Regions from separate parts of the Halobacillus seohaensis genome, predicted to be linked through region 1. Evidence: predicted binding sites of a transcription regulator. Region 1 holds the regulator's gene; the other holds the start of a gene.
What was found. The regulator LexA, encoded in region 1, represses DNA repair genes until DNA is damaged. The targets are predictions, from matches to a motif close to CGAACATATGTTCG.
Positions count from the first base shown of each region.

Region 2: the regulator LexA is predicted to act here: its motif matches at 6,188-6,201, upstream of uvrB (excinuclease ABC subunit UvrB).

Region 1 is NZ_JBHSZV010000004.1:13,935-23,823, reverse strand. Features, by position in the region: gene sirA (sporulation inhibitor of replication protein SirA) at 1-391, opposite strand, end outside; gene tkt (transketolase) at 533-2,539, opposite strand; gene ACFQIC_RS00350 (DUF896 domain-containing protein) at 2,725-2,958, opposite strand; gene ACFQIC_RS00345 (YneB family resolvase-like protein) at 3,030-3,689, opposite strand; gene lexA (transcriptional repressor LexA) at 4,002-4,625, shown strand; gene ACFQIC_RS00335 (DUF2680 domain-containing protein) at 5,382-5,705, opposite strand; partial or broken gene ACFQIC_RS21070 (IS3 family transposase) at 7,059-7,115, opposite strand; gene ACFQIC_RS00325 (voltage-gated chloride channel family protein) at 8,273-9,580, opposite strand; gene ACFQIC_RS00320 (DUF421 domain-containing protein) at 9,594-9,889, opposite strand, start outside.
Region 2 is NZ_JBHSZV010000062.1:197,472-207,360, reverse strand. Features, by position in the region: gene ACFQIC_RS20365 (response regulator) at 1-1,589, shown strand, start outside; gene ACFQIC_RS20360 (response regulator transcription factor) at 1,586-1,945, shown strand; gene ACFQIC_RS20355 (ATP-binding protein) at 1,942-5,151, shown strand; gene ACFQIC_RS20350 (hypothetical protein) at 5,236-5,367, opposite strand; gene uvrB (excinuclease ABC subunit UvrB) at 6,271-8,250, shown strand; gene uvrA (excinuclease ABC subunit UvrA) at 8,258-9,889, shown strand, end outside.

The sequences.
Region 1 (9,889 bases):
GACGTATAAGAGGGGAAATCCATCCGTAATGCTCGCCGCTTTCCTCTATAATAAAAAACGATTGATTGCACATTCGTAGCGGTTGAAATAAAACCCTTTCTGCTTGCCAGAGGCTGTCACACTGAAATAAACAACAGCAGTTCTTACCTTCTAGTATATCATAAATTATTTCACAATCGAATATGCGATCACTTAAATGCTTTTGATTTTCATGAATTTTTTTCAGCCATTCTTTATAAGAGAAATGGCTCGTAATATAATCTAGTTGCTTCTTATAAATGATAGAATCTGAGAAAGCATGGCATTCTTCGAAGAATCGCTTTAACAAATCAACTTTATAATAGTAATGATGAGTGATTTCTCGCTTAATTGCATACACTGCAAATTGCATGTGACCATCCCTCCTTGCAAGTATTATAACGAGCAAAGAGAGAGTTGTATGTCACATTATGTCAGCTAGTTAGGGCAACTTTTGTCAAAATTCCTTATACCAAACCAAACTACTGCACAAATTTGTGCAGTAGTTTTAGTATTAATTACTCATAAGGTTCTCAGCATGCTTTACTACATTGTCTACAGTAAAACCATAGTTTTCAATGACTGTATTTCCAGGGGCTGATGCTCCAAATGTATCAATTCCGATAACGGATCCATCTAAACCTACATAACGTTCCCATCCAAAGGAAGCTCCCATCTCAATCGCAAGACGCTGCCTTACATTGTTAGGAAGAACGCTTTCCTTGTACTCGCTATCCTGGACTTCGAAACGATCAAATGATGGAACGCTCACAACTCGGACATCGTAACCTTTGGTCTTCAGTTCCGACTGAGCATTAACAGCTAATTGAACTTCTGAACCAGATGCTAATAAGATACCATCAGGAGTGTCTTTATCAGAATCACTTAAAACATATGCTCCACGCTTCACGCCTTCATAAGCTAGCTCCTTTGTTCCCTCTAAGGTTGGTAAGCCTTGACGAGTAAGAACTAAAGCGTTAGGTGTTGTATTCGATTCTATCGCGATTCTCCATGCTGCACTCGTTTCATTACCATCAGCTGGGCGAACTACGGATAAATTAGGCATTGCACGCAATGAAGAAAGCTGCTCAACTGGTTCATGGGTCGGCCCATCTTCACCAACTGCTACTGAATCATGTGTTAAAACGTAATTCACGGGAAGATCCATTAAGGCAGATAATCTTAATGCAGGGCGTAAATAGTCACTAAATACGAAGAAAGTTCCTCCGTACACCTTCAATCCTCCATGAAGAGCCATTCCGTTTAATGCCGCTGCCATAGCAAATTCGCGAACTCCAAACCAAATGTTTCGGCCTGCATAGTTTTCACGAGTGAAATCTTCCTCACCGTTAACTGATGTTTTGTTTGAACCGGCTAAGTCGGCACTTCCACCGAAAAAGTATGGGATTGATTTAGACAATGAATTAATAACTTCTCCAGAAGCTGCGCGAGTTGCCGGACTATGTTCTCCGGGCTCAAAAGAAGGTAACTCATTTACCCAGCCTTCAGGAAGTCTGCCAGCAATCGCTGATTCAAGTTCGCTTGCCAGCTGAGGATAAGCCTCTTTATATTGCTTGAACATATCATTCCATTCTGCTTCTTTTTGTTCACCATTTTCTTTCACTTTGTTAGTGAAATCTTGATAAACTTCATTTGGAACATGGAATGGATCATGACCCCACTTGTAATAATCCTTAGTAGATTGAACTTCTTCTTCACCTAGAGGGGCTCCGTGAGATGCAGATTTACCCGACTTATTAGGAGAACCATAGCCAATAACTGTTTTCACTTCAATCATAGTTGGTTGTTCATTGTTTTGTTTAGCCTGTTCAATCGCTTTTGTGATTTCCTCAGTATTCGTTCCATCTTCTACACGAATCACTTGCCATCCATAAGCTTCATAACGTTTCTCTACGCTCTCACTAAACGAGCGATCAAGATCACCATCTAAAGAAATGTCATTAGAATCGTAAAGGACGATAAGTTTACCCAATCCTAGATGCCCAGCTAGAGAAGCTGATTCAGATGAAACCCCTTCCATTAAATCACCATCTCCACAAATAGCAAAGGTATAGTGATCCACAACATTGTATTGATCACGATTATACTTAGCAGCTAGATGTGCTTCTGCCATAGCTAGACCAGTTGACATAGCAAGACCTTGTCCAAGAGGACCAGTTGTTGCTTCTACACCATCTGTATGACCAAATTCAGGGTGTCCAGGAGTTTTTGAACCCCACTGACGAAATGACTTTAAATCATCAATCGTTACATTGTAGCCTGATAAGTGTAGCAGGCTATATAAAAGCATGGAACCATGCCCTGCGGATAAAACAAAGCGGTCACGGTTGAACCAATCAGAGTTACCTGGATTATGGTTCATAAATTGCGTCCATAAAGTATACGCCATTGGAGCTGCGCCCATTGGCATTCCCGGATGGCCAGAGTTTGCATTTTCTACTGCATCAATTGCTAATGTACGGATCGAGTTAATAGATGTTTGTTCGAGGCTGTTTGCCATAATTAAATAATTTCCCCTTTCAAATTCACGTATATGTAACATATATTATCCTATAATGAAAATGCTTAAGTGACAAGCATAGTTATCGAATTACGTGATAAAATGTTCCGAATTTTATTGTTCCCTTAGTATAAATTATTAAACAAAAAGGCCGCACTTAGGGTGAGTGCGGTTATATTAATGCCTTAGTTTTTTTTCTCATTATCCTGCATTTTTTTAAGCTTTTCAGGAGTGACATCTTTACCTTCAGGGTCTACTACTGTCATCCCTTTTAATTGATTCTTAAAAGATTTGCGTACGTTTTTTAAATATTCCTGACGAAGTTCTTGTTGTTCTTGCTTTTCTTCCTCATTTAATCCTTGATCTTTGGATTTATGTGACAGTTCATTTATGCGATTTAACTTTTCGTTTGAAAGCATATAAGAAACTCCTTTTGGTATTAGAATACATAGAAAGACAAGAGCCTGTCGACATTTGTCTTCTGTATATACTAACGTTCCCTATCACTTTTTTCAAGTGTGACAAACTCCTGATACCTTCTATGTACCGTTGCCTTTGAAACATCATATCCTAGTCCTCTTAATGTCGCTGCTATCTCATTGAATGTTAAGTTATTGTTTCTAAGACGCACAACCTCTTCGACTGGAAATGCTAACCTTTCCCTACCAGGAGCAAGGTGTTGGTTCGATAAATTATCATGAGGATTATATCCATTATCAACAGCTTTCTTCATCCCTCTTTTTATTTTCATATTATGGATCTTCCGTTGATATTCTTCAACGACACCTACAATTTGTAAGACCATAGAGTCAGATTCTGACATTCTTATTTCCCCATCATCTGTTAAAGAAAAAACACGTACATTTAATTTATATAGTTGGTGATACAAAGCAATTTTGGTATTTCCCCGTCCTAACCTTGTTTCATCTTGAACAAGTAGCAAATCCGCTTCGCCTTTAGCAAATTGCTCAAGCAGCCGGAAAACCCCTTCTCTTTCTATTTCATATCCACTCGCTTTTTCTTCAATACAATCCACAACTTCGATAGATCTTTTGTTGGCCATCGCTATCAATTCAGATTTCTGTCTGGCTAGCGAACTCATTTGTTCTTCTTTCTCTGTACTTACTCGACAATATAAAATAGCTTTCATGCATCTCTACCTCTCTTCTAAAGCTTCCCTTCAAGCGTACTATACGCTAGTCACCATAGAAAAGTATAGAAACACTAAACTAGCAGCAAATAATAAAATATAAGTCACATCTAATTTTGAAAGTTTATTAAACATAGTTCCACTCCTCGTCATTTAGAACAAACGTTCCTGGAAACATTTGTTCGCTTTTGATGGTTATATTACATAAGAACGTCTGTTCTTGTCAACACCTTTTTCGAACGCTTGTTTGTGTATTTGAACATCACATGATAGAATGTAGTTACTATAAACCTATGTTCGAGGTGTTCAATTATGAATAAACTTTCAAAAAGGCAACAAGAAATACTAGATTTCATTAAAGAACAAGTATTACTTAAAGGATATCCACCTTCAGTTAGAGAAATCGGCCAATCAGTAGGATTGGCGTCGAGTTCCACGGTCCACGGGCACCTTTCTAGATTAGAAAAGAAAGGGTTTATACGGAGGGATCCAACAAAACCTAGAGCAATTGAAGTCATTGAGTTAGAAGAAGAATCCACAATACCTAGGGCAGAAGCTGCTTATGCCCCTCTAATTGGTAAAGTAACTGCTGGTTCACCAATCACAGCCATTGAAAATATTGAAGAATACATTCCACTGCCAGACTCCTTGGCGGGAACGGATGATAATAGCTTTGTTCTTATTGTACAAGGAGAAAGTATGATTGAAGCTGGAATATTAGATGGAGATATGGTGATTGTTAAACAACAAACAACTGCTGATAACGGAGATATTGTTGTAGCCATGACGGAAGATGAAGAGGCTACTGTTAAACGCTTTTTTAAAGAAAGTAATTTTATTCGCTTGCAACCGGAAAACGCCACTATGGAGCCCATCATATTAAACGATGTATCCATTTTAGGTAAGGTCGTTGGCTTATACCGTACTGTACATTAATCTTGTTAACAAAAACAGCTAGGAGCAAATGACCATATGCTCCTAGCTGTTTTTGTTTATATCGTTCCATTTCAAGTAATACCTACTTATCTATGTTATTGGTTGCCAATATAAGAAGTCAGCTAGGTAACTTAAGTTACTTCTTAGAACTGGTTCTAAACTAGATTAATTACAATGCACAAACGATTCACTTAGAATAGTAGTATATTGATATATTAAATCTCTGTATTTATATTAAAGAAAAAAAGGAGTTATTCAATAAACGAGACAGGATTGTTGAAGACTCGATTCCGAGATGATTGTGTGGAGAAAGAGGCAGCGGGGAAGGAGTCGCGTGCCATATATTTCCATCGGAATCATATTGTTCTCCGTTTTTGCTAAAGTATGAGATATCTGTTATATCTATTGAGCCACTTAGATAAATTGTTAAAAACAGGTATGATGGTCTTTTTAAATAAAGCCCGCCTAATTAAGGGCCTTGACATAAAGCCACTGTGGTTAATAATTTCAGTCCATAAACAGCAATTAGGAGGCTTACCTGGTGTGTACCCCCATTCTCCGGTGAAAAGCAGCGGAACAGCCATTCTTTTATTCCACAATCCGGGGTTTAGTTGAACAAGAATATCATAAAAAATGCTCAGAGCTTTTTTGCTCCAAGCATTTTAATTATGGCGTTTCTATCCTGTTCATATGTTTACTAATCATAACTTTGTTTCATCTTCTGACTTCAAATTTTGCACTTCAAAACTAAACACGTTAATCTTTCTTATGATGTTTTTTATGATGTTGATCCCACTTTGGCACAAAATCATTTTGTTCTAACTTATTATAGTGATCTTCGAATTTAGAAATCATTTTCAGACCCTTTTCTTCATTAAATACCCCGTACTCAACATATTTGTTGATAATTTCTTTTTTCTGATTAAAGGCTTCTTTTTGTAGAATTGCCATCTCTTTTTGCTGCTCTTCAGTTAATTTCACATCAGAAAATCCTTCCGCTTCCGTCTCTGATGGTAAGAATCCCATAGTTCCTATAGATAATAGAAACGCAACTATTAAACCTAACCAAACTTTATTCATTAATACAACTCCTTTACCTATTTGATTATTAGAGTGTGCAGTACTTTCAAATTTATCCTTCGTATGGTAATTCTTTTGTTTACTGTGGACAATAGATAAACTACTAGATCCGAGATATATAAGTCCAAATAAAAATGCCCTGACGCTTAGAGCGCCAGGGCATTTAACAGTTAATAAGTTTGTAGATATTGCTCACGTTCCCAAGGGTGTACTTGTGTACGGAACATATATTATAGGAAGAAACTCGATCAAAGGTTATCAAATATTTTGATTTAACGGGCTTTACTTTTCAATCGAATCAAACCGAATCAGGGCATTTCATCTTATATGGGGTGTTTTCGGGGTGTTTTTGGGGTGAATCGGGATAGGATAAACAGTATAATATTTATCATTCGTTGCTTGGCAACTAGACTAGAGAACAAGTTTATTTATTTTTCCACTATCATCAGTTAAAAACAAAAGAGATGACGCGGCTTCCCCTTTCACGGGAAACCACGCCATTCCGGCGCTTTGATTAGATGATTCCGAGTGGGCTCGAACCAACACGACCTCCACCCTGTCAAGGTGATGACCGCATAGAAGATAGTAAGAGAATTGCTGATTTGATGCCGTCTAATTAAGTGTTATTCTCAACTCTTATGATAAAGTTGGATGGTTTACGAACCTTGTTGACGTGTTTGGTCAACAAGGTTTATTTTGTTGAACCTAATTACTCACCACTTTTGTTTTTGAACAAAGGGATCAGATTAAGCTCTATATTTTTGCCGTCAAGATACTTATCATAAAGATTTTTGGATCATGCCGCCCATTCCCTGTATTAAATAAATAATAGAAGATAAGATGTGAAAACCCCTATATAATCGGTTTTCCAACTTTACGGAATTAGTATGAGGTTAAATAAGATATCGGTGTTAATAAGGAAAATCCAGTCAATATCCAGTCCGAAGTGCCACCTTACTAGTGTATTTCACCATTAGAAAATAAATTTAAAACTTTTTTCAAAAAATGTGAGACCAAATGAGGAATAAAAAGCGATTAGTCCAGATAGGGGATTAAGAAAATGAAAATTATTAATGGGAAACAGCGACCACTATTAAGATTTAATGAGTTTATTTTTACACTTTGCGTTTAATCACACCAATTCACAACCATTTGTTTATCTTCGTGTTACTGAACAAACACAACAATACCTTTTCGATTCCTAGAACAATTTCGCGCAATTTCATACCCTTTTAGGCAAAGCGTGGTCATTTATGTGATCACCCTCTTTTTGGTGATCACATAGTTGGACTGGATTGTCAACACGAAATCAGACAAATATGTTAAGATGTTTCTTCTTGAATTAAATTGGGCTTAGATACTTAGCGTTCCATGAATTCGTATGTGATTGTACCAGGGGACATAATCAAATCAAATAAGGCCAGATCAAGTGTTTCTGGCTTTCGAGTGTTCCTCTATAGACAAAGTCTGTCTTACTCACCTTATATATGTAACTTCAGCGACCGTATTATCATAAGGACAGCCCTTCATGCTCAAAGAGCGATCTATTCCAAAGGTTTCAAGTAACTCTTCGGTCGCTTGATTTTTAAATTCATTTCCGCGATCGGTATGAAAAAGCTATAATTCATCAAGATTCCCATCATTGGAAGCGAAGACTTTCTTAACCAAAGCCGCTTCAGGCATGGATAATAGTAGTGGTTGCTTTTGAATCATTCTGTTGTAAAAAAAAGCCTTCCATCAATTTAATGATGTTAGGACTAACAACACTACCTACCCTTTATATTACAATCAATCGTCTCTAATATCTATATATCTATATATTTTGCATACGTAGTGTAAGAGGCTATCACAACACTAATTATAATTTTATCAACTTCCTAATTTAGGAAGACTGATCCATAATCACTTAAGTCCATTAAATTCAAACTATCAATTTTTTTGTACTCTGTTTAGTGTAATTCGCTTTCAATTTTCTTCAAGAAATCAACTTATGTCAGTTTTATTTGATACTTTCATCGCAAAGGCGTCTATATAAGTTAGATTTATTAGAATTATTCAATATACTTTGATCATTGTTCCTGAAACCATCAATAACCCATTCCAATTTAGTCCTTCGTAGAAGAAACGCTCAAATATAACCCCGCTATCTCTTATACCCAATATCTCCCTTCTTCCTTCCCCTACTTAATTACGAGACCACTATCTATATATAACGTTTGTCCAGTTATAAATTGACTCCAGAGGCTGAAACATGATTGGTTCTCTAATATCTTGAAGTAACACGACTTAGCGCGTTTGTGAGATAATCGTTTCTTTTCTGAACTTGCCATCCGTTGGGTATACTAAGCCAGGCGCTACACACAGAGCTAATAAAACAAAGATAGCCCTCCACCATTTAGATATGAACCCCGGAAGTAATGACTAAACCTCGCCTTAATCGGTTACATCACTTCTGCCTTCCCTATGTAGGGATAAGGACTTAATCCTTTTAACATCCTCCAGTCTTTTGCTTTTTGACTTTTGATAGTCGTAAAAGACACCGGTTTAATAATCATTATCACTTTACACTAAGGGTTTCTCTTCTTTTCAATATTTTCAATGGTTTCTCCCTTAACGATATGATATAACCTACTCTTGGGTTCCTGTATTTGTTGAGAAGGCCATAGTCCATGGTGTCCGGAAAATATATAACTAACTAGACAAGCGATAAAAAAGTATTCTACTCCTTTTCCATCAAACATCTCCATTGCCAATAAGAAAGCTGCTATAGGAGTATTAGCACCACCACTAAAAGCAGCAATCATTCCTAATGCAGCGAGAAATGACATAGGTAAATCTATGAATGTATGTAAGGTATTGCCTAATGTTGCTCCCATAAAAAATAAAGGGATGGCCTCTCCCCCAACAAAACCAGTTCCAAGCGTAACTGCAGTAAATATTAGCTTGGCTAAGAAGGCAAAGGGAGGAACATCTTCTTGAAAAGATTGTTCAAGCATATCTAACCCTCGGCCATTGTAATCTTGCGAACCTACTATTAAAGTCAATGCCACAATAATAAGCCCCCCTACAAATGCCCTTTTCATATGGTTTTTATTTAGATATTTCTCAGAGAGTTTTTGAATACCATGTCTTAATTGACAGTATAAGATAACTAAAAGACTAAAAATAATGGAGACAACAATAACTTTTGCAAACGTAATTACAGATAGTTCTGGAACCGTTTGGATAACTAGTTCTTCGTGTACAACTCCCCAAGCTGCTGTCGCTATATAATGACCGACAAAGCTCGCCGTAAGACACGGAATAATTGCTTCAAATTTCATCTTACCTAAAACAGCCATCTCTATGCCGAAAATAGCACCTGTTATGGGTGTTCCAAAGGCCGCACCAAATCCGGCACTTATGCCACTCATGAGGATAATTTTTCTATCGATTATGTTTAGCTTGAAGAACTTGTTTACAGATTCAGCCACACTTCCTCCCATTTGGACGGCCGCACCTTCTCTTCCTGTTGAACCCCCAAATAAGACAGTTATAAAGGTTGCCAAATAGACGATGGGTCCCATTCTTTTTAGTACCTGTTTTTTTCCATGAACCCCATCTATCACTAGATTATTTAACTCAGCAGCATCATGTAAAGTATTATTCAAAAACACCCTTCCAAAAGTCATATATATGTACCCGATGACAATTCCTCCTAGAGGAAGTAGGAAGAAAAGCCATTCATTTTTTTCCTCTCGTAACTCTCCTAGAAAATCATTCGTCTCTAAAAGGAAAGCGGTTGCTGACCCCACAATAATACCAATTATAATTCCAAATAATAGCCATTGACCGAGAACCGAAAAAAAGTTTTTATACTTTTGTATAGTTTTCATTCAGCAGTTACCCTCATTTCAGGTCTTTTGGAAGTTCTTCTACATGTTTTTTATTTTTAATTTCCTCAAAAATATTATTCGATACACTTGTTTGAGTTACTGATGTTTTAGCAGGTGGATTACAATGATTCACTTGCATCATCGATATCAGCAATTGAATATCCTCTTTCGTAGCGTATTCCTTATTAGGTTTTAACATATATCCTAATTGACCATTTGATTCAATGGTAGCCCATTGTAAATCACTAAACGTTTTTATATTTTGTTGTCTCAATCGTACTTCAAGCATATCAACAGTTAAACGTAACT
Region 2 (9,889 bases), on a different contig from region 1:
TTAACAACATTATAAAAAAGATCAATGGCTGGAGAAATTTTTCAGCTATTAAAGAACAAGAGATCTTTACTCTTCTTCACTCAATCAAAGGAACGGCAGCCTCGATCGAGTTAACAGAGCTTTCAGATGTTGCAGATCTAATGTTAAAGGATCTGCACTCAGATTCTGAAAAGGTGTGGGATCAATCAGTTTGGTCAAAGTGGATTCAGCCATTAATATTATTCATTGAATTTGAGAATGAGGATGGGCTCGAGGAAACGACGGGACGAATCGAAAAAAGCCATACAACCTTATTAATCTTAGAAGATGATGTTGAGTTTTTGAATTTTTTCAGGGAAAACATGGAGGATAAAGGGTATCATATTTTAGTAGCTTCTCAAGAGAAACGAGCTCTACGTATTTTTTATGATGAACAGCCAGACGTTATACTTATCGATTATTATTTGAACAACTTAAATGGGTTAGAAGCGATGAAGCTTTTTAGTAAACAAGCAAGCAGCTTATTGACACCGATTATGATTATAAGTGGAGAGTCTACGAATCAATTAGCGAAAAAAGTTTATGCAACGGAAGCCAATGACTTTCTGACTAAGCCACTTAATTTTCAAGTGTTAGATGCTATGATCCAGAATCGTTTAAATCATGGGCGTGCACTTAAGAAACAAATTACTACAGATAAATTAACGAAAGTTTATAACCGAACCTATTTAGAAGAATTAATGGAAGTCAAACAGCGTGAATATACACGTGAGGCCATTTCCTTTTGTTTTACCATCATCGATTTGGATGATTTTAAATATGTGAATGATACATATGGTCATGTTGTAGGGGATCAAGTTCTTGTGAGTCTTACGGATTTATTAAAAAAATTAACGAGAGCGGAAGATGCAGTCATTCGGTATGGTGGAGAAGAATTTATTATTTTCTTTTCTGGCATCCGTAGTTATCAAGCAAAAAAACGTATGGATGATATTCTTGCTCATTTTCGCTTGATTGAACATTCCTCAGGAAACTCAACTTTTCAAATAAGCTTTACGGCTGGGATAGCACAGATGAGTGATCAAGTTAGTCATGTGCAAGATTTAATAAATCACGCAGACCTAGCCTTATACAAAGGGAAAAAGAAAGGCAAGGGAAATATCCAAATCTATCAACCAGACGACGAGGATATTTTTGAAACTAATTCTTCCAACCACCTTCAAATCTCTATCGTGGATGATGATCCTATTATAAGAGCCATGTTACAAGAAAATTTAATGTCCTCTACTTTTGGAGATTTAGAGGTTACAATTACTTCTTATGAAAGTGGTGAAAAGTTCTTAGCTAAACCTAAGACTAATGGTTACCATGTTGTCCTGCTTGATGGTGTGTTAGGAGATATGGACGGTTTAGAAGTATTACATAAGATTAGAAAAACAGATCAGAAGACTGCTGTTATTATGGTAACGGGTCGACAAAAAGACCAAGATGTTATTAATGCTTTAAATGCCGGGGCGGATGATTATGTGACTAAGCCATTCAGTTCAGCTGAAATGGTCGCGCGCATTCAACGAATCATCGAACGTCAACTAGGAGGAAAACATAGATGAAACAAATTTTGGTTGCAGATGATGAAGAAGTGTTGCGAATGCTGATCACGGATACGCTGGAGGATGAAGGGTATCAAATAACAGAGGCTGAAGATGGAGATCATGCGTATGAACTTATGATCAATAATGATTTCGACCTCGTTATTTTAGATTATATGATGCCTGGCAGAACAGGTGTAGATGTGGCGAAAGAGATGTCTGACAATTATAAAGAAAACACGCCACTGCTTATGCTTACAGCGAAGACGCAAGGCACCGATGTGGAACAATCGATAGAGGCAGGGATCCATTATTTTATGGGGAAACCGTTTAGCCCGATAGAGCTAGCAATGTTTGTAGAGGAAATATTGTCATGAGAAATTTTTTTCAACAGTCGATCCAACGAAAATTCTTTCTTTTAATGCTAACGGTGTTTGTAATTATTCTCGTAGCTACGGGAACTTTATTTAGTTTACTACAAATGAATCAAACCGAGTACACCGAAACAAGAGATGAATTGACAGAGAAAAGAGATAGGATACATACCCTTCAGGATAACTATAATCAAATGATTTTAAGAATGCGCGGATTCATTGCTACTGGAAGTAAAGCAGAATTCGAACGCGCCGAAACTTACGGGGAATTGTTATTGCAAAATATTGAAGAGGTTGAGCGTGACCGTTGGACGAGCCATGAATATGAACTGATCAAGGAACTAGAGTTATTCGTTTCTGACTTTTGGGAGGAGACAGCACCGACCACTATTGAACTTGTAGAAGCAGAGAACTATGCCAGTATTAGAGAGATTAGTGTATCAGGCGTAACAGAAAATGTTAATGATTTTATAGAAGATTTAGCACCTGTTTCTGATCAGGTTCAAAATTCATTAACAGAGGTAAATGAATCGTATGCAGCGCAACAAAAGCAGTTATCGTATATGCTCATAGGATTAGTATTTATTGTCTTAGTGATCCTTGCTATCGTTTTAAGGAAATTAAGTCAGGGCATAGGAACCCCTCTGAAAGAATTATCGATAGCGACACAAGCGATTGCTCAAGGAAAACGGTATGAGTTGGCTCATTCCTCCAGAAAAGATGAGATTGGGACCCTTGCGAATTCTTTTAAAAATATGGCCTTTCAAATCAATGATCGTGAAGATTATTTATCAGCTCAAAATGATGAACTTTCGGCTCAACAAAGTACACTTGAGTCGTATATAGCAGAGTTGAAAAACTTAAAACTAGCTCTAAACCAATCTTCTATCGTAGCTATTTTAAATAAAAAAGGTTTAATCATTTCATCAAATGATCAGCTTCAACAACGATCCGGTTATTCCCATAATGAATTAAAAGATCACCATTTTCTAAAGCTATTTAACATTACTGACTCATCGGTTGGTATTAACGAAGCCTTTCCTGGAATTGAACACGGACGTGTCTGGAAAGGGGAACTTTCTTATGCTGCCAAAAATAAAATGATTTATTACGCGGATACGACGGTTGTCCCTTATATCGATCAAAATGAAAACGTAGAACAGATCATTGTTGTCCAACAAGATATTACAGCAATTAAAGAAACTGAAGAGCAGTTGCGACAATCATTAAAAGAAACCGAAGAAACGAGAAGTACGGTGGAAAAGCTTAACATGATGAATCAAACACTATCTACTACGATGAATAAACAAGAGTTATTAGAAAAGTCATTACAGGGACTTTCCCTTTTGTACGCCTTTGATTATGGACTCTTTTTATTAGTAAATTCATGTGAGTATACGACACTAGGATTAAATGAAAATTGGATAGAAAATAAAACAGATAGCTCATTTGATCATGTAATCGAACGTTTGAAAAGTACTAAGGAACCGTATGTCATTCAGCGTGAAAGTGGACAAGAAGAAACGCTTTATTACACTAGTAAACTTATAAGCTATGACCTACATTCACCTATACTGGATTCCAATGGTGAGTTACTTGCAATCTTAGTGGTTACTCGAATTGGAAGGGATTTCGAGTCCTATGAAATGGAAGGACTCCATGCCCAATTAAACCGAATTTCTTTATATATTGAACGTTTGGATTCTTATGAACAAACAGAGGTTGGCCGTCAATTAAATCAGGATATTATTGATAATATCAATGAAGGAATACTCTTTGTTGACGAAGATGGTGGAATTATTCAATACAATAAAAACTGGCTTGATTTTCTCGGGATAAGCCTGGAAATGGATTACGCCAATCTTGATCTATCATTTGCTGATTGGATGGGGCAAACGAATGAACGAGTAGTTGATAGTGAAGGATTTTCTGAATACTGTTATCGGATGATTTTTAGAGAAACAAATGAAGAGTGTGAATATATTTTTGAAGTGGATTATCAAGAGCAATCGAGAATCGTTCAAGTGTATGCAGAAACAATCATTCGTGAAAACCAAAAAGCTGGGACTTTGTTTGTATTTAGAGACATAACCGCACAGCATGAAATAGATCAGATGAAAACAAACTTAGTTAGCACAGTGAGTCATGAACTCCGTACGCCTCTAGCCAGTGTATTAGGGTATACAGAGCTAATGATCCACAGAGAATTAAAGCCTGACCGACAAAAGAAGTATTTACAGACGATTCATAGTGAGGCCAAACGGTTAACCAATTTAATTAATGACTTCTTAGATCTACAAAGAATGGAATCGGGTAATGAAACGTTTCGGAAAGAAGTCGTCAATTTGGAAGAAGTCATCGAGATCGTTTTAGAAGGATTTGAGGTGAATTATCCTTCTCATAACGTAAGGTGGATCAACGAAGCGGTTATGAGCCAATCTTATATTGATCGAGAAAAAATCATTCAATTACTAAACAATATCCTTGGTAACGCATTTAAATTCTCTCCAAGTGGGGGAGAAGTAGCGGTCTCTTTAACCAATGATCAGGAGCAGCTGTATATCCACGTCTCCGATGAAGGTATAGGGATCCCTGAATACGAGATTTCAAAATTGTTTTCTAAATTCCATAGAATTGATAATACGAGTCAGCGAAAAATTGGCGGTACAGGATTAGGTTTAGCTATTAGTAAAGAAATCATAGAAGCTCACAACGGTAAAATCTCGGTATTATCCGAACAAGGAGTGGGCAGTGTCTTCACGATTACTCTGCCTCTTTATAAAAAAAGTCAGATCGACCAAAATTATGATGAAACGATTAAAACGATTATTTTATTGGAAGATGATAAAAACCTAGCCAAATTGTTAAAGGATGAAATTGAGGACTCAGGAATGCTTGTTCAACATTATAATGAAGGCGGGCATGTGATCGAACATTTATCTACAATAAAACCTGATGCTTTTGTCATTGATATCGCATTAGCTGATCAAATTAGTGGGTGGGAAGTCATTGAACATATTAAAACGGTAGATCATTTAAAGAACGTACCGGTTATTATTTCAAGTGCCTTAGATAAATCTATTCAGCCGGTGGAAGTTGAAGGATATTTAGTAAAACCATATCCCCCTAGTAAATTATCCACGATTTTAATGCATACCTTACTGCATCATCGCCATAATGGAGATATCGTTACTATTTCAAAAGAATAGGTTATGTTATGGTTTCCGTTACAAAGGATGGCGTTAGAAGGTCCGGGAAATCACTCGCTTTCCATGGGCATGTGGCGAGCTTCCTCAGGCTACGCCTTGCGGGATCTCACCAATCATGTTCATCCCACTGGAGTCTCGCAATTTCCCGGTCCTTCTTGCCATTGTGAGGCAAACGGAAACCTCAGTAACTGGTTCTTCAAATTGTAGGCTATTCATAGAAGAGAGTTTCCAACTGCACACTTGTTCCATATGGTGTAGCGAACACAGAAGACGACTTATGGCAGTAGGACCGTTCATTAAAAGCAAAGGATGGGTGGCTAGGAAACGGGGAGATTTCCAAGCCCCCATTCGATGTGTGAGAAATGAATCCCTTTACCAGAAGGACTATCTTCCACTATCCGTGTTCTATTGCAATAAATCTCTCTATATCAAGGATTTTAATAGGATCGCCCGCTATCAAGATTTGCATGCAAACTTAGGAATGGCTGCCTTTTCTTGAAGTGGTATCGAGACACTTATATGGTAAAGGGGCGGAGGGAAACGGTGAGAATCCTATGGGATGTGCGGGACAGCTGAGACCCCACAGGACGAAGTCCGAGGAGGCTCAGCGCCCGCCCCATGGAAAGCGAGCCGTTTCCCGCAGCCCCTAAATTCACACAAAACTGGAAAAAGTGTTGTATTTTAATAAGCAAAAACTGTGTCAACTCTTTCAAGCGGTCACAGGGGAGTGGGAAACGACTGAGGCCACTGAAAAATCCTTTACAAAGCAAGGGGGGTCACCTATTTATATATTGGTGATCCCCTTGCTTTATTTTTCTATATATTGCTTGATTTGTTTCTGAGTTATTTCCCCAACCACATTCTCCTCATACCGCATCTCGGAATTGAACCTTCAACAATCCTGCTTGTTTGTTGATTAAACTTCGCCCCTAAATTCGGGCAACTATCAACAATAACGCTTAAGATAGCCAAAGAATAAGGAAGCAAGGCTGTTCAAGAAATGTTGGGTCATCTGTAATAGCCTTTTTAATTAGACCGAATGTTTGTTCGTTCTATGTTAGAATGGTAAAATATTGTGGTAAACTATTATGAACTAATGTTTGAACGGAGGATTGTGCTATGAACAATCAATTTGAATTAGTTTCAGAATATACACCTCAGGGTGATCAGCCTAAAGCTATAGAAGAGCTTGTAAAAGGTATAAATAATGGTCAAAGACACCAAACACTGCTTGGTGCCACGGGTACAGGTAAAACATTTACGATGTCCAACGTGATCCAACAAGTGAACAAACCGACTTTAATCATTGCACACAACAAGACATTAGCGGGACAATTGTACAGTGAATTCAAAGAGTTCTTTCCTAATAATGCTGTTGAATATTTTGTAAGCTTTTATGATTATTATCAGCCAGAAGCTTATGTTCCACAAACAGATACATTCATTGAAAAAGATTCAAATATAAACGATGAAATTGATAAACTTCGTCACTCGGCAACCACATCATTATTCGAGAGAAATGATGTGATTATTGTTGCTAGTGTTTCTTGTATTTATGGCTTAGGTTCTCCAGAAGAATATAGCAGTCAAGTGTTGTCGCTTAGACCCGGTATGGAAAAAGACCGTGACGAACTGCTGCGTTCCTTAGTGGATATACAATATGCGCGAAACGACATCGACTTTCAGCGCGGGACTTTCCGTGTTCGCGGCGATTCAGTAGAAATCATCACAGCATCAAGGGAAGAGCAAGCCTTGCGTGTGGAGTTTTTTGGAGACGAAATTGAAAGGATTCGCGAGATTGATGTATTAACAGGAGAAATTGTGGGAGAACGAGAGCATGTTGCCATTTTCCCAGCTTCCCACTTCGTAACTCGTGAGGAAAAATTACAAAAAGCAATTGCAAATATTGAAATAGAAATGAAGGCACGAGTCAAAGAACTTAAAGATCAGAACAAACTTTTAGAAGCCCAACGACTTGAACAGCGGACGAATTATGATCTGGAAATGATGAATGAGATGGGTTTCTGTTCAGGGATTGAAAACTACTCACGACATTTAACTTTTCGTGAAAAAGGCGCTACTCCTTACACACTAATGGACTACTTCCCGGAGGATTCCTTAATCATTGCTGATGAATCCCATGTTACACTTCCGCAAATTCGTGGAATGTTTAATGGAGACCAGGCAAGGAAGCAAGTGTTAGTTGATCATGGATTCAGGTTACCATCTGCGTTGGATAACAGACCATTGCGTTTTGAAGAATTCGAAAAGAAAATTAACTTTATCACTTACGTATCCGCTACTCCAGGGCCTTATGAGTTGGAGCATACTCCAGAAATGACCGAGCAAATTATTCGTCCAACAGGTCTCCTTGATCCTGAAATTGAAATTCGTCCGATTCATGGTCAAATAGATGACTTAATTGGTGAAATTAATAAACGAAAAGAACAGAATGAACGAGTGCTTGTCACGACACTTACGAAAAAAATGTCTGAGGATCTTACCGATTATTTAAAAGAAATCGGTATGAAGGTAGCTTATCTTCACTCTGAAATCAAAACGTTTGAGCGAATCGAAATCATTCGCGATTTACGTTTAGGAAAATATGACGTTCTCGTAGGTATTAACTTGCTGCGGGAAGGCATTGATATTCCCGAGGTTTCCTTAGTAACGATATTAGATGCTGATAAAGAAGGGTTCTTAAGATCCAATCGATCACTGATTCAAACAATAGGACGTGCAGCCCGTAATGAAAACGGACGAGTGATTATGTATGCAGATAAGACAACAGCCTCTATGCAATATGCAATTGATGAAACCTATCGACGTCGTGAAAAGCAGATCGCTTATAACGAAGAGCACGGAATTACACCTACAACGATTAAGAAAGGAGTTCGCGATCTCATCAAAGCAACTACCGTAGCAGAAGGAGACGAAACGTATACAACAGAGAAGAAACCTTCGGAAATGACGAAAAAAGAGCGTCTTGAATTAGTAGATGATTTAGAAACAGAAATGAAACAAGCAGCCAAAGACTTAGACTTCGAGAGAGCAGCAGAACTGCGTGATGTTGTAATGGAATTAAAAGCGGAAGGATGATGACCTCATGGCCAGTAAGAATATTAGTGTTAAAGGAGCAAGAGCCCATAATTTAAAGAATATCGATATTGATATTCCTAAGAATAAACTCGTCGTGATGACCGGTCTTTCTGGCTCAGGGAAATCCTCTCTAGCCTTTGATACCATTTATGCAGAAGGACAGCGTCGTTATGTTGAATCGTTAAGTGCCTATGCTCGTCAGTTTCTTGGTCAAATGGATAAGCCGGATGTTGATTCTATTGAAGGTCTTTCTCCGGCCATTTCGATCGATCAAAAGACAACGAGTAAAAATCCACGTTCTACAGTAGGAACAGTCACAGAAATTTATGACTATTTACGCCTGCTCTATGCACGGGTAGGACGTCCCACTTGTCCAAATCACGGAATTGAAATAAGTTCACAGACGGTTCAGCAAATGACGGATCAGGTAATGGAACAACCGGAACGTACGAAATTACAAATCCTATCACCTGTTGTTTCTGGTCGTAAAGGTGAGCATGCGAAGGTGTTTGAACAACTTCAAAAAGAAGGATATATTCGCCTGCGAGTCGATGGGGAAATGCGTGAAATTTCCGAGGAAATAAACTTAGAAAAAAATAAAAAACACTCGATTGAAGTCGTTGTTGATCGAATTGTCGTAAAAGATGGAGTGGAAGGTCGATTATCCGATTCTTTAGAGACAGCGTTAAACCTTGGCTCCGGTCATGTAATTGTGGACATTATTGACGGGGATGAGCTATTGTTCAGCGAACACCATGCCTGCCCTATTTGTGGGTTTTCAGTAAGTGAATTAGAGCCTCGAAAGTTTTCATTTAACAGTCCATTCGGAGCTTGTAATCAATGTGGTGGTCTAGGTACTCAACTTGAAGTTGATCTGGATCTTGTTATACCAGACTGGGGGAAATCTTTAAAAAATCATGCCATTGCAGCTTGGGAACCGACAAGTTCTCAGTATTATCCCCAGCTAATGAAGAGTGTAGCGAAACATTATAATATTGATATGAACAAGCCGATAAAAGATTTACCAAAAGAGCAATTGGATCATATTTTATATGGAAGTGGTAATGAAAAAGTTCATTTTCGATATGAAAATGACTTTGGAAAAGTACGTGAAAATGATATTTTCTTTGAAGGAGTCATTCCTAACATCTCGAGAAGATATCGAGAAACAGGATCGGATTATATACGTGAACAGATGGAAAAATACATGGCTCAAACATCCTGCCCTAAATGTAATGGAAACCGTCTGAACGACGAAGCGTTAGCCGTAAAGATTGGCGGTCAGCATATTGGAATTACGACAGACTATTCGGTAACAGATGCGAAGGAATTTTTTGAAGGATTAGAACTGACTGAAAAAGAAGAAACCATCGCTAAGATGATATTAAAAGAAATCTGTGAGCGGTTAAGTTTCTTGGCAAATGTCGGACTTGATTATTTAACTCTTTCAAGATCTGCAGGCACATTATCGGGTGGGGAAGCTCAGCGTATTCGATTAGCCACACAAATTGGTTCAGCACTGACAGGTGTACTATATGTATTGGACGAACCTTCAATTGGTCTTCACCAACGGGATAACAATCGACTTATTAACACACTAAAACGAATGAGAGACTTGGATAATACACTGATCGTAGTT